DNA from 2 places in the Bacillus haimaensis genome. Region 1 is predicted to be linked to the other one. Evidence: a T-box and tRNA genes for the amino acid it is inferred to sense, from the RefSeq annotation. Region 1 holds a T-box; the other holds one or more tRNA genes.

The links. The T-box of region 1 lies ahead of leuS (leucine--tRNA ligase). A T-box ahead of a tRNA ligase gene usually reads a tRNA of that ligase, here a tRNA-Leu.
Region 2: it has a tRNA-Leu gene. The T-box ahead of leuS (leucine--tRNA ligase) is inferred to sense a tRNA for this amino acid. The anticodon was not compared.

The regions. Positions count from the first base shown of each region.
Region 1 is NZ_CP158164.1:515,571-519,981, reverse strand. It holds gene ABN702_RS02515 (rhodanese-like domain-containing protein) at 1-69, opposite strand, end outside; gene leuS (leucine--tRNA ligase) at 176-2,593, opposite strand; T-box leader at 2,646-2,889, opposite strand; gene ABN702_RS02505 (hypothetical protein) at 2,992-3,120, opposite strand; gene ABN702_RS02500 (hypothetical protein) at 3,165-3,362, opposite strand; gene ABN702_RS02495 (3-hydroxybutyrate dehydrogenase) at 3,509-4,285, opposite strand; gene ABN702_RS02490 (GntP family permease) at 4,309-4,411, opposite strand, start outside.
Region 2 is NZ_CP158164.1:3,885,777-3,890,187, reverse strand. It holds rRNA gene ABN702_RS19860 (23S ribosomal RNA) at 1-1,799, shown strand, start outside; rRNA gene rrf (5S ribosomal RNA) at 1,912-2,028, shown strand; tRNA gene ABN702_RS19850 (tRNA-Val) at 2,040-2,115, shown strand; tRNA gene ABN702_RS19845 (tRNA-Thr) at 2,152-2,227, shown strand; tRNA gene ABN702_RS19840 (tRNA-Lys) at 2,252-2,327, shown strand; tRNA gene ABN702_RS19835 (tRNA-Leu) at 2,336-2,416, shown strand; tRNA gene ABN702_RS19830 (tRNA-Gly) at 2,432-2,506, shown strand; tRNA gene ABN702_RS19825 (tRNA-Leu) at 2,514-2,602, shown strand; tRNA gene ABN702_RS19820 (tRNA-Arg) at 2,641-2,717, shown strand; tRNA gene ABN702_RS19815 (tRNA-Pro) at 2,722-2,798, shown strand; tRNA gene ABN702_RS19810 (tRNA-Ala) at 2,815-2,890, shown strand; rRNA gene ABN702_RS19805 (16S ribosomal RNA) at 3,018-4,411, shown strand, end outside.

The sequences.
Region 1 (4,411 bases):
AAGCAGTTCTTCTCCTGCATCCAATTTCTTTTTCAGCTCGTCAGTTGTAATGGTCTTGATTTCTTCCATCAATAAAAACCTCGATTCTATGTAATGTGTAAAGATACCTTTCATTTTATCAAAAACAAAACAAGACTGCCAAATTGTCGGCAGTCTTGCTTGTATTTTAGAAATATCAATTCGCTACGATATTTACAAGTTTCCCCGGTACCGCAATGACCTTACGAACTGTTTTTCCTTCGATGGATTCTTTTACTGTCTCATCAGCAACTGCGATCTCTTCCATTTTTTCACGAGTTGCATCTGCCGGGACATAAAGTTTCGCTTTCAGCTTACCGTTAACTTGAACAACGATTTCCACTTCATCCTCGACTAGCTTTGCTTCATCAAACACAGGCCAAGCTTCGTATGTGATGGTTCCTTCATTGCCAAGCTTCTCCCAAAGTTCCTCGGCAATGTGCGGACAAACTGGGGACAATAGCTTAACGAATCCTTCCACATACTCTTTTGGAATCACATCCGCTTTGTAGGCATCATTGATGAAAACCATCATTTGCGAGATCGCCGTATTGAAACGAAGTCCTTCGTAATCCTCGGTTACCTTCTTGACGGTTGCATGATAGGTTTTCTCCAATGTATCCTCTTCTGTTAATTCCACAACCTTGGAGCTGATCTTGCCATTCTCTTCGACAAACAATCTCCATACACGGTCAAGGAAGCGGCGGGAGCCGTCCAATCCGTTTGTGCTCCAGGCAATGGAAGCCTCCAAAGGTCCCATGAACATTTCATATAGGCGTAATGTGTCTGCACCATGAGACTCGACGATCTCATCAGGGTTTACTACATTCCCTTTGGATTTACTCATTTTCTCGTTGTTTTCACCTAAAATCATTCCTTGGTTGAAAAGCTTCTGGAATGGCTCTTTCGTTGGAACAACACCGATATCGTACAAGAATTTGTGCCAGAAACGAGCATACAATAAATGAAGAACCGCGTGCTCCGCTCCACCGATATAAATATCTACCGGTAACCACTCTTTCAATTTTTCAGGATCAGCCAATCTCTCACTGTTGGTTGGGTCGATATAGCGCAGGTAGTACCAGCAGCTTCCGCCCCATTGTGGCATTGTATTTGTTTCACGGCGTCCTTTTTTACCTGTTTCAGTATCTACCACATTCACCCAATCTTCAATTGCTGCAAGTGGAGATTCCCCTGTACCGGATGGACGGATTTCCTTTGTTTTTGGTAAAACAAGTGGAAGCTCGCTTTCCGGTACTGCCGTTGTGGTACCATCTTCCCAATGGATGATAGGAATCGGCTCGCCCCAATAACGCTGACGGCTGAACAGCCAATCACGAAGACGGTACGAAACCTTCTTCTCGCCTTTTTCATTTGATTCCAACCACTGGATCATGTTGGTGATTGCTTCTTCTTTTCCAAGTCCGTTCAAGAAATCAGAGTTTACGTGCTCCCCGTCCCCTGTGTAAGCTTCCTTGGTAACATCTCCACCTGCAACCACTTCGACGATTGGCAGCTCAAATTTAGTCGCAAACTCAAAGTCGCGCTCGTCATGTGCAGGTACTGCCATGATGGCACCTGTTCCGTAGCTCATTAACACGTAGTCCGCTATCCAGATTGGCAGCTTTTCGCCGCTCACAGGATTTACAGCATAAGCTCCTGTGAACTCCCCTGTTTTTTCCTTGGAAAGCTCTGTACGCTCCAAGTCACTCTTACTTTGAATCTTTGTAATATAAGCTTCTACTGCGTCCTTTTGGTCTGCAGTTACAATTTTCTTCACTAGAGGGTGCTCTGGTGCCAATACGGCATAGGTTGCACCAAACAGAGTATCAGGGCGAGTCGTAAATACGGTAAAGCTCTCATCCGTGCCATCAATCGCAAAATGGACGTTGGCTCCTTCCGAACGACCGATCCAGTTGCGCTGCATATCCTTCAAGCTTTCCGGCCAATCCAATTCATTCAAATCTTCAAGCAGGCGATCCGCATATTCAGTAATTCTAAGAATCCACTGTCTCATCGGACGGCGCTCGACCGGATGTCCGCCACGCTCGGATTTCCCATCAATTACTTCTTCATTCGCAAGGACGGTACCTAATGCCGGGCACCAGTTTACCGGTACTTCATCCACATAAGCCAAGCCTTTTTCATAAAGCTTTAAGAAAATCCATTGCGTCCATTTATAATACTCAGGATCTGTGGTGTTCACTTCACGATCCCAGTCATAGGAGAATCCAAGGGACTTGATCTGTCTTCTGAATGTATTGATGTTCTGCTCGGTGAACTCTGCAGGATCATTTCCTGTATCCAATGCATATTGTTCAGCAGGTAATCCGAATGCATCCCATCCCATTGGGTGCAGGACGTTTTGTCCTTGCATACGCTTCATGCGTGAAAGGATGTCTGTTGCAGTATATCCTTCCGGGTGACCAACGTGTAAGCCTGCGCCCGATGGATAAGGGAACATGTCTAGTGCATAGAACTTCTCTTTTCCTTTTTCTTCCTGTGTTTTGAACGTTTTGTTTTCTTCCCAATACTTTTGCCATTTTTGTTCAATGGACTGATGCTGAAACGACATCTTCTTTTCCTCCTGTTAATTCAAATAAATACAAAAAACCCCTCATCCCTATAAAAGGGACGAGAGGTTTGAATATACATAACCTACCGCGGTACCACCCAGATTATTACCACCAATGTGATAATCACTCAAATCCTTAACGCGGATGATACGGCGAGATATTACTAGCTTCCTTAGGAAGGGTTCACACCTGCTACTCCAAGGCGAGTTCATGAACGCTCGTTTGTTGACTCTCACCACCCGTCAACTCTCTTGTGCTCGTTTCGTTCACTACTGATCCTTTTCAACGTATAAGTTTAGTTGTTATTCTGTATTGTAAAGAATTTATTGGAAAACTTCAAGGGGTATTTTCATTAATCATTATGAACTTTTTTCAAACTAATTATTCTCAGCAGTAGTTAGCAGCACTCTTTTTTGTTGTTTGAGTCCTTTTGGCTGCTCTCGCAGCATTTTTCTTCCTGGACTTCCACGATCTCCACTTTGCAGCAGTCATCCTTCTTTTTCTTGAACATTAAAAACATCATCATCAACTCCTTTTAATATCAATTTTTTTTGATTAATAAAGCATTCTTTATTCACAAACGCAGCAAGGTTCCTGTTGGTTATTCAGCATTTTTGTCAGCTTCAAGAAACTCGCTTTCAATGCATTTCCGATTGTCTTTCTTTCACCCCTTGAAGCTTTTGCCACCATATGAAGCATTTGTTCTTCTCTTAGGCTGTTGATTTTTTGGCGGTTCATATTTGCCAATGTATAAAGATTGTTATTCATCTGGATCTCTCCTTAAATCAATTTTATTTGATTATCTACTTTGATTATATGTCGCGAGGAAAATATATGCAACTAAATTAATCAAATTATTTTGATTTAATTTCGACAAAAAACGCCAGATGCCATGCAGCACCTGGCGTTTTCTTTTATTGTACGGTATACCCTCCGTCAATAACAGCAGCCTGCCCTGTAATTCCACCAGCTGAATCACTGGATAAAAACATCGCATAGTCTGCAATTTCCTTTACTTGCAGCAATCTTCGCTGTGGGACAAGAGGATAGATAACCTCTTCCAATACATTTTCCAATGGAACTCCCCTGGTCTCAGCCAGATCTTTCAGCTGATTACGTACCAACGGGGTATCCACATACCCTGGACATAGTGCATTCACGGTGATTCCATGCGCAGCCCCCTCCAAAGCAGTGACCTTTGTTAATCCGATTACCCCATGCTTGGCACTGTTATAGGCAGCCTTACCCGCAAAGCCGACCAATCCGTTGATGGAAGCCATATTGATGATACGGCCCGATTTCTGTTCTTTCATAATCGGAAAGACATGCTTGGTTGCGACGAACGGAGCAACTAGCATCACTTTCGTTAAAAGTTCAAATTTTTCCGTCGGGAAGTCTTCAATCATGGAGACATACTGAAGACCGGCATTGTTGATCAATACATCAATACTCCCGAACTCGCTGATGGCAGCACCAATTGCTTCCTTGATTTCATCTTCAGATGTTACATCACACTTGATTCCTAATGTCGTCAACCCTTGTTCATTTAAGGCAGAGCTTGCAGTTTTTACAGTTTCATTATTTAAATCAGTCAACACAACTTTTGCGCCAGCTTCTGCGAATTGTTTTCCTATTTCATACCCAATACCCTGGGCTGCTCCTGTGATGAAGACAACTTTATCCTTTACCAATTATGCTCCCTCCCTTAATGTTTTTAGATACCAAGTCCAAGTGAGAACAATGCGATTGCAATCGCTACGCCAATCAACGGAACAATTACCGTTACGGCAGCGACAGGTCCATAAGCAGCCTGATGG
Region 2 (4,411 bases), 1.2 Mb from region 1:
AGTGCGTAATAGCTCACTGGTCGAGTGACTCTGCGCCGAAAATGTACCGGGGCTAAACGTATCACCGAAGCTGCGGACTGTTCTTGCGAACAGTGGTAGGAGAGCGTTCTAAGGGCGTTGAAGCTAGACCGGAAGGACTGGTGGAGCGCTTAGAAGTGAGAATGCCGGTATGAGTAGCGAAAGAAGGGTGAGAATCCCTTCCACCGAATGCCTAAGGTTTCCTGAGGAAGGCTCGTCCGCTCAGGGTTAGTCGGGACCTAAGCCGAGGCCGAAAGGCGTAGGCGATGGATAACAGGTTGATATTCCTGTACCACCTCCACTCCGTTTGAGCAATGGGGGGACGCAGAAGGATAGGGTAAGCGCACTGTTGGATATGTGCGTCTAAGCAGCAAGGCTGAGAAGTAGGCAAATCCGCTTCTCATTAAGGCTGAGCTGTGACAGCGAGGGAAATATAGTACCGAAGTTCCTGATTTCACACTGCCAAGAAAAGCCTCTAGCGAGGAGTATGGTGCCCGTACCGCAAACCGACACAGGTAGGCGAGGAGAGAATCCTAAGGTGAGCGAGAGAACTCTGGTTAAGGAACTCGGCAAAATGACCCCGTAACTTCGGGAGAAGGGGTGCTCTGTTAGGGTGTTAAAGCCCGAGAGAGCCGCAGTGAATAGGCCCAGGCGACTGTTTAGCAAAAACACAGGTCTCTGCGAAGCCGTAAGGCGAAGTATAGGGGCTGACGCCTGCCCGGTGCTGGAAGGTTAAGGGGAGAGGTTAGCGCAAGCGAAGCTTTGAACCGAAGCCCCAGTAAACGGCGGCCGTAACTATAACGGTCCTAAGGTAGCGAAATTCCTTGTCGGGTAAGTTCCGACCCGCACGAAAGGCGTAACGATCTGGGCACTGTCTCAACCAGAGACTCGGTGAAATTATAGTACCTGTGAAGATGCAGGTTACCCGCGACAGGACGGAAAGACCCCGTGGAGCTTTACTGTAGCCTGATATTGAATTTTGGTACAGCTTGTACAGGATAGGTAGGAGCCTGAGAAGCCGGAGCGCTAGCTTCGGTGGAGGCGTCGGTGGGATACTACCCTGGCTGTATTGAAATTCTAACCCGCAGCCCTTATCGGGCTGGGAGACAGTGTCAGGTGGGCAGTTTGACTGGGGCGGTCGCCTCCTAAAGAGTAACGGAGGCGCCCAAAGGTTCCCTCAGAATGGTTGGAAATCATTCGCAGAGTGTAAAGGCACAAGGGAGCTTGACTGCGAGACCTACAAGTCGAGCAGGGACGAAAGTCGGGCTTAGTGATCCGGTGGTTCCGCATGGAAGGGCCATCGCTCAACGGATAAAAGCTACCCCGGGGATAACAGGCTTATCTCCCCCAAGAGTCCACATCGACGGGGAGGTTTGGCACCTCGATGTCGGCTCATCGCATCCTGGGGCTGTAGTCGGTCCCAAGGGTTGGGCTGTTCGCCCATTAAAGCGGTACGCGAGCTGGGTTCAGAACGTCGTGAGACAGTTCGGTCCCTATCCGTCGTGGGCGCAGGAAATTTGAGAGGAGCTGTCCTTAGTACGAGAGGACCGGGATGGACGCACCGCTGGTGTACCAGTTGTCTTGCCAAAGGCATAGCTGGGTAGCTACGTGCGGACGGGATAAGTGCTGAAAGCATCTAAGCATGAAGCCCCCCTCAAGATGAGATTTCCTTTTACTTCGGTAAGTAAGATCCCTGAAAGATGATCAGGTAGATAGGTTCGAGGTGGAAGCATGGCGACATGTGGAGCTGACGAATACTAATCGATCGAGGACTTAACCCAAAAAACAATGAACGGCACTTGTGAATCTTGGTAAGAAAAACGTTATCTAGTTTTGAAGGAATATAGCAAATAATGCTTGATTTTCTTTCAAAAGTTTATATAATATTAATAGTCTGGTGGCGATAGCGAAGAGGTCACACCCGTTCCCATACCGAACACGGAAGTTAAGCTCTTCAGCGCCAATGGTAGTTGGGGGCTGTCCCCCTGTGAGAGTAGGACGTTGCCAGGCTATATATATTCGGAGGATTAGCTCAGCTGGGAGAGCATCTGCCTTACAAGCAGAGGGTCGGCGGTTCGATCCCGTCATCCTCCACCATGATTTTTTCACGTAGTGAAAAGAATATATTTTCTTGCCGGTGTAGCTCAGTTGGTAGAGCAACTGACTTGTAATCAGTAGGTCGTGGGTTCGACTCCTATCGCCGGCACCACTTTTCTCAAATATATATCATTTAGTGCCATTAGCTCAGTCGGTAGAGCATCTGACTTTTAATCAGAGGGTCGAAGGTTCGAGTCCTTCATGGCACACCATTTATCATGCGGGTGTGGCGGAATTGGCAGACGCGCTAGACTTAGGATCTAGTGTCTTTGACGTGGGGGTTCGAGTCCCTTCACCCGCATTGTAATTTTATAACGCGGAAGTAGTTCAGTGGTAGAACACCACCTTGCCAAGGTGGGGGTCGCGGGTTCGAATCCCGTCTTCCGCTCCAACGACTTGCCGGGGTGGCGGAACTGGCAGACGCACAGGACTTAAAATCCTGCGGTAGGTGACTACCGTACCGGTTCGATTCCGGTCCTCGGCACCACAGTTTTTTCAATATTGAAATAAAACTTTCATATATTAGCGCCCGTAGCTCAATTGGATAGAGCGTTTGACTACGGATCAAAAGGTTAGGGGTTCGAGTCCTCTCGGGCGCGCCATTTACGGGGAGTAGCTCAGCTTGGTAGAGCACTTGGTTTGGGACCAAGGGGTCGCAGGTTCGAATCCTGTCTTCCCGACCAGTAGAACTTTATATTTGGGGCCTTAGCTCAGCTGGGAGAGCGCCTGCTTTGCACGCAGGAGGTCAGCGGTTCGATCCCGCTAGGCTCCACCAACAGTATTTTGAAAATGATCTTTGAAAACTAAACAAAACAACAGCGTCCACGTTAATCTTATAGGGATTAACAAAGAACGAAAAAGAAACATAAGCTAGTCAACATTTGAGCATAAGCTCAAACTCTTTATTGGAGAGTTTGATCCTGGCTCAGGATGAACGCTGGCGGCGTGCCTAATACATGCAAGTCGAGCGGACTTACAAAAGCTTGCTTTTGTAAGTCAGCGGCGGACGGGTGAGTAACACGTGGGCAACCTGCCCTTGAGACTGGGATAACTTCGGGAAACCGGAGCTAATACCGGATAATATAAGGAACCTCCTGGTTCCTTATTGAAAGATGGTTTCGGCTATCACTTAAGGATGGGCCCGCGGCGCATTAGCTAGTTGGTGAGGTAACGGCTCACCAAGGCGACGATGCGTAGCCGACCTGAGAGGGTGATCGGCCACACTGGGACTGAGACACGGCCCAGACTCCTACGGGAGGCAGCAGTAGGGAATCTTCCACAATGGACGAAAGTCTGATGGAGCAACGCCGCGTGAGTGATGAAGGCCTTCGGGTCGTAAAGCTCTGTTGTTAGGGAAGAACAAGTGCGAGAGTAACTGCTCGCACCTTGACGGTACCTAACCAGAAAGCCACGGCTAACTACGTGCCAGCAGCCGCGGTAATACGTAGGTGGCAAGCGTTATCCGGAATTATTGGGCGTAAAGCGCGCGCAGGTGGTTTCTTAAGTCTGATGTGAAAGCCCACGGCTCAACCGTGGAGGGTCATTGGAAACTGGGGAACTTGAGTGCAGAAGAGGAAAGTGGAATTCCAAGTGTAGCGGTGAAATGCGTAGAGATTTGGAGGAACACCAGTGGCGAAGGCGACTTTCTGGTCTGTAACTGACACTGAGGCGCGAAAGCGTGGGGAGCAAACAGGATTAGATACCCTGGTAGTCCACGCCGTAAACGATGAGTGCTAAGTGTTAGAGGGTTTCCGCCCTTTAGTGCTGCAGCTAACGCATTAAGCACTCCGCCTGGGGAGTACGGTCGCAAGACTGAAACTCAAAGGAATTGACGGGGGCCCGCACAAGCGGTGGAGCATGTGGTTTAATTCGAAGCAACGCGAAGAACCTTACCAGGTCTTGACATCCTCTGACAACCCTAGAGATAGGGCTTTCCCCTTCGGGGGACAGAGTGACAGGTGGTGCATGGTTGTCGTCAGCTCGTGTCGTGAGATGTTGGGTTAAGTCCCGCAACGAGCGCAACCCTTGATCTTAGTTGCCAGCATTAGGTTGGGCACTCTAAGGTGACTGCCGGTGACAAACCGGAGGAAGGTGGGGATGACGTCAAATCATCATGCCCCTTATGACCTGGGCTACACACGTGCTACAATGGACGGTACAAAGGGCAGCAAAACCGCGAGGTCGAGCCAATCCCATAAAACCGTTCTCAGTTCGGATTGCAGGCTGCAACTCGCCTGCATGAAGCCGGAATCGCTAGTAATCGCGGATCAGCATGCCGCGGTGAATACGTTCCCGG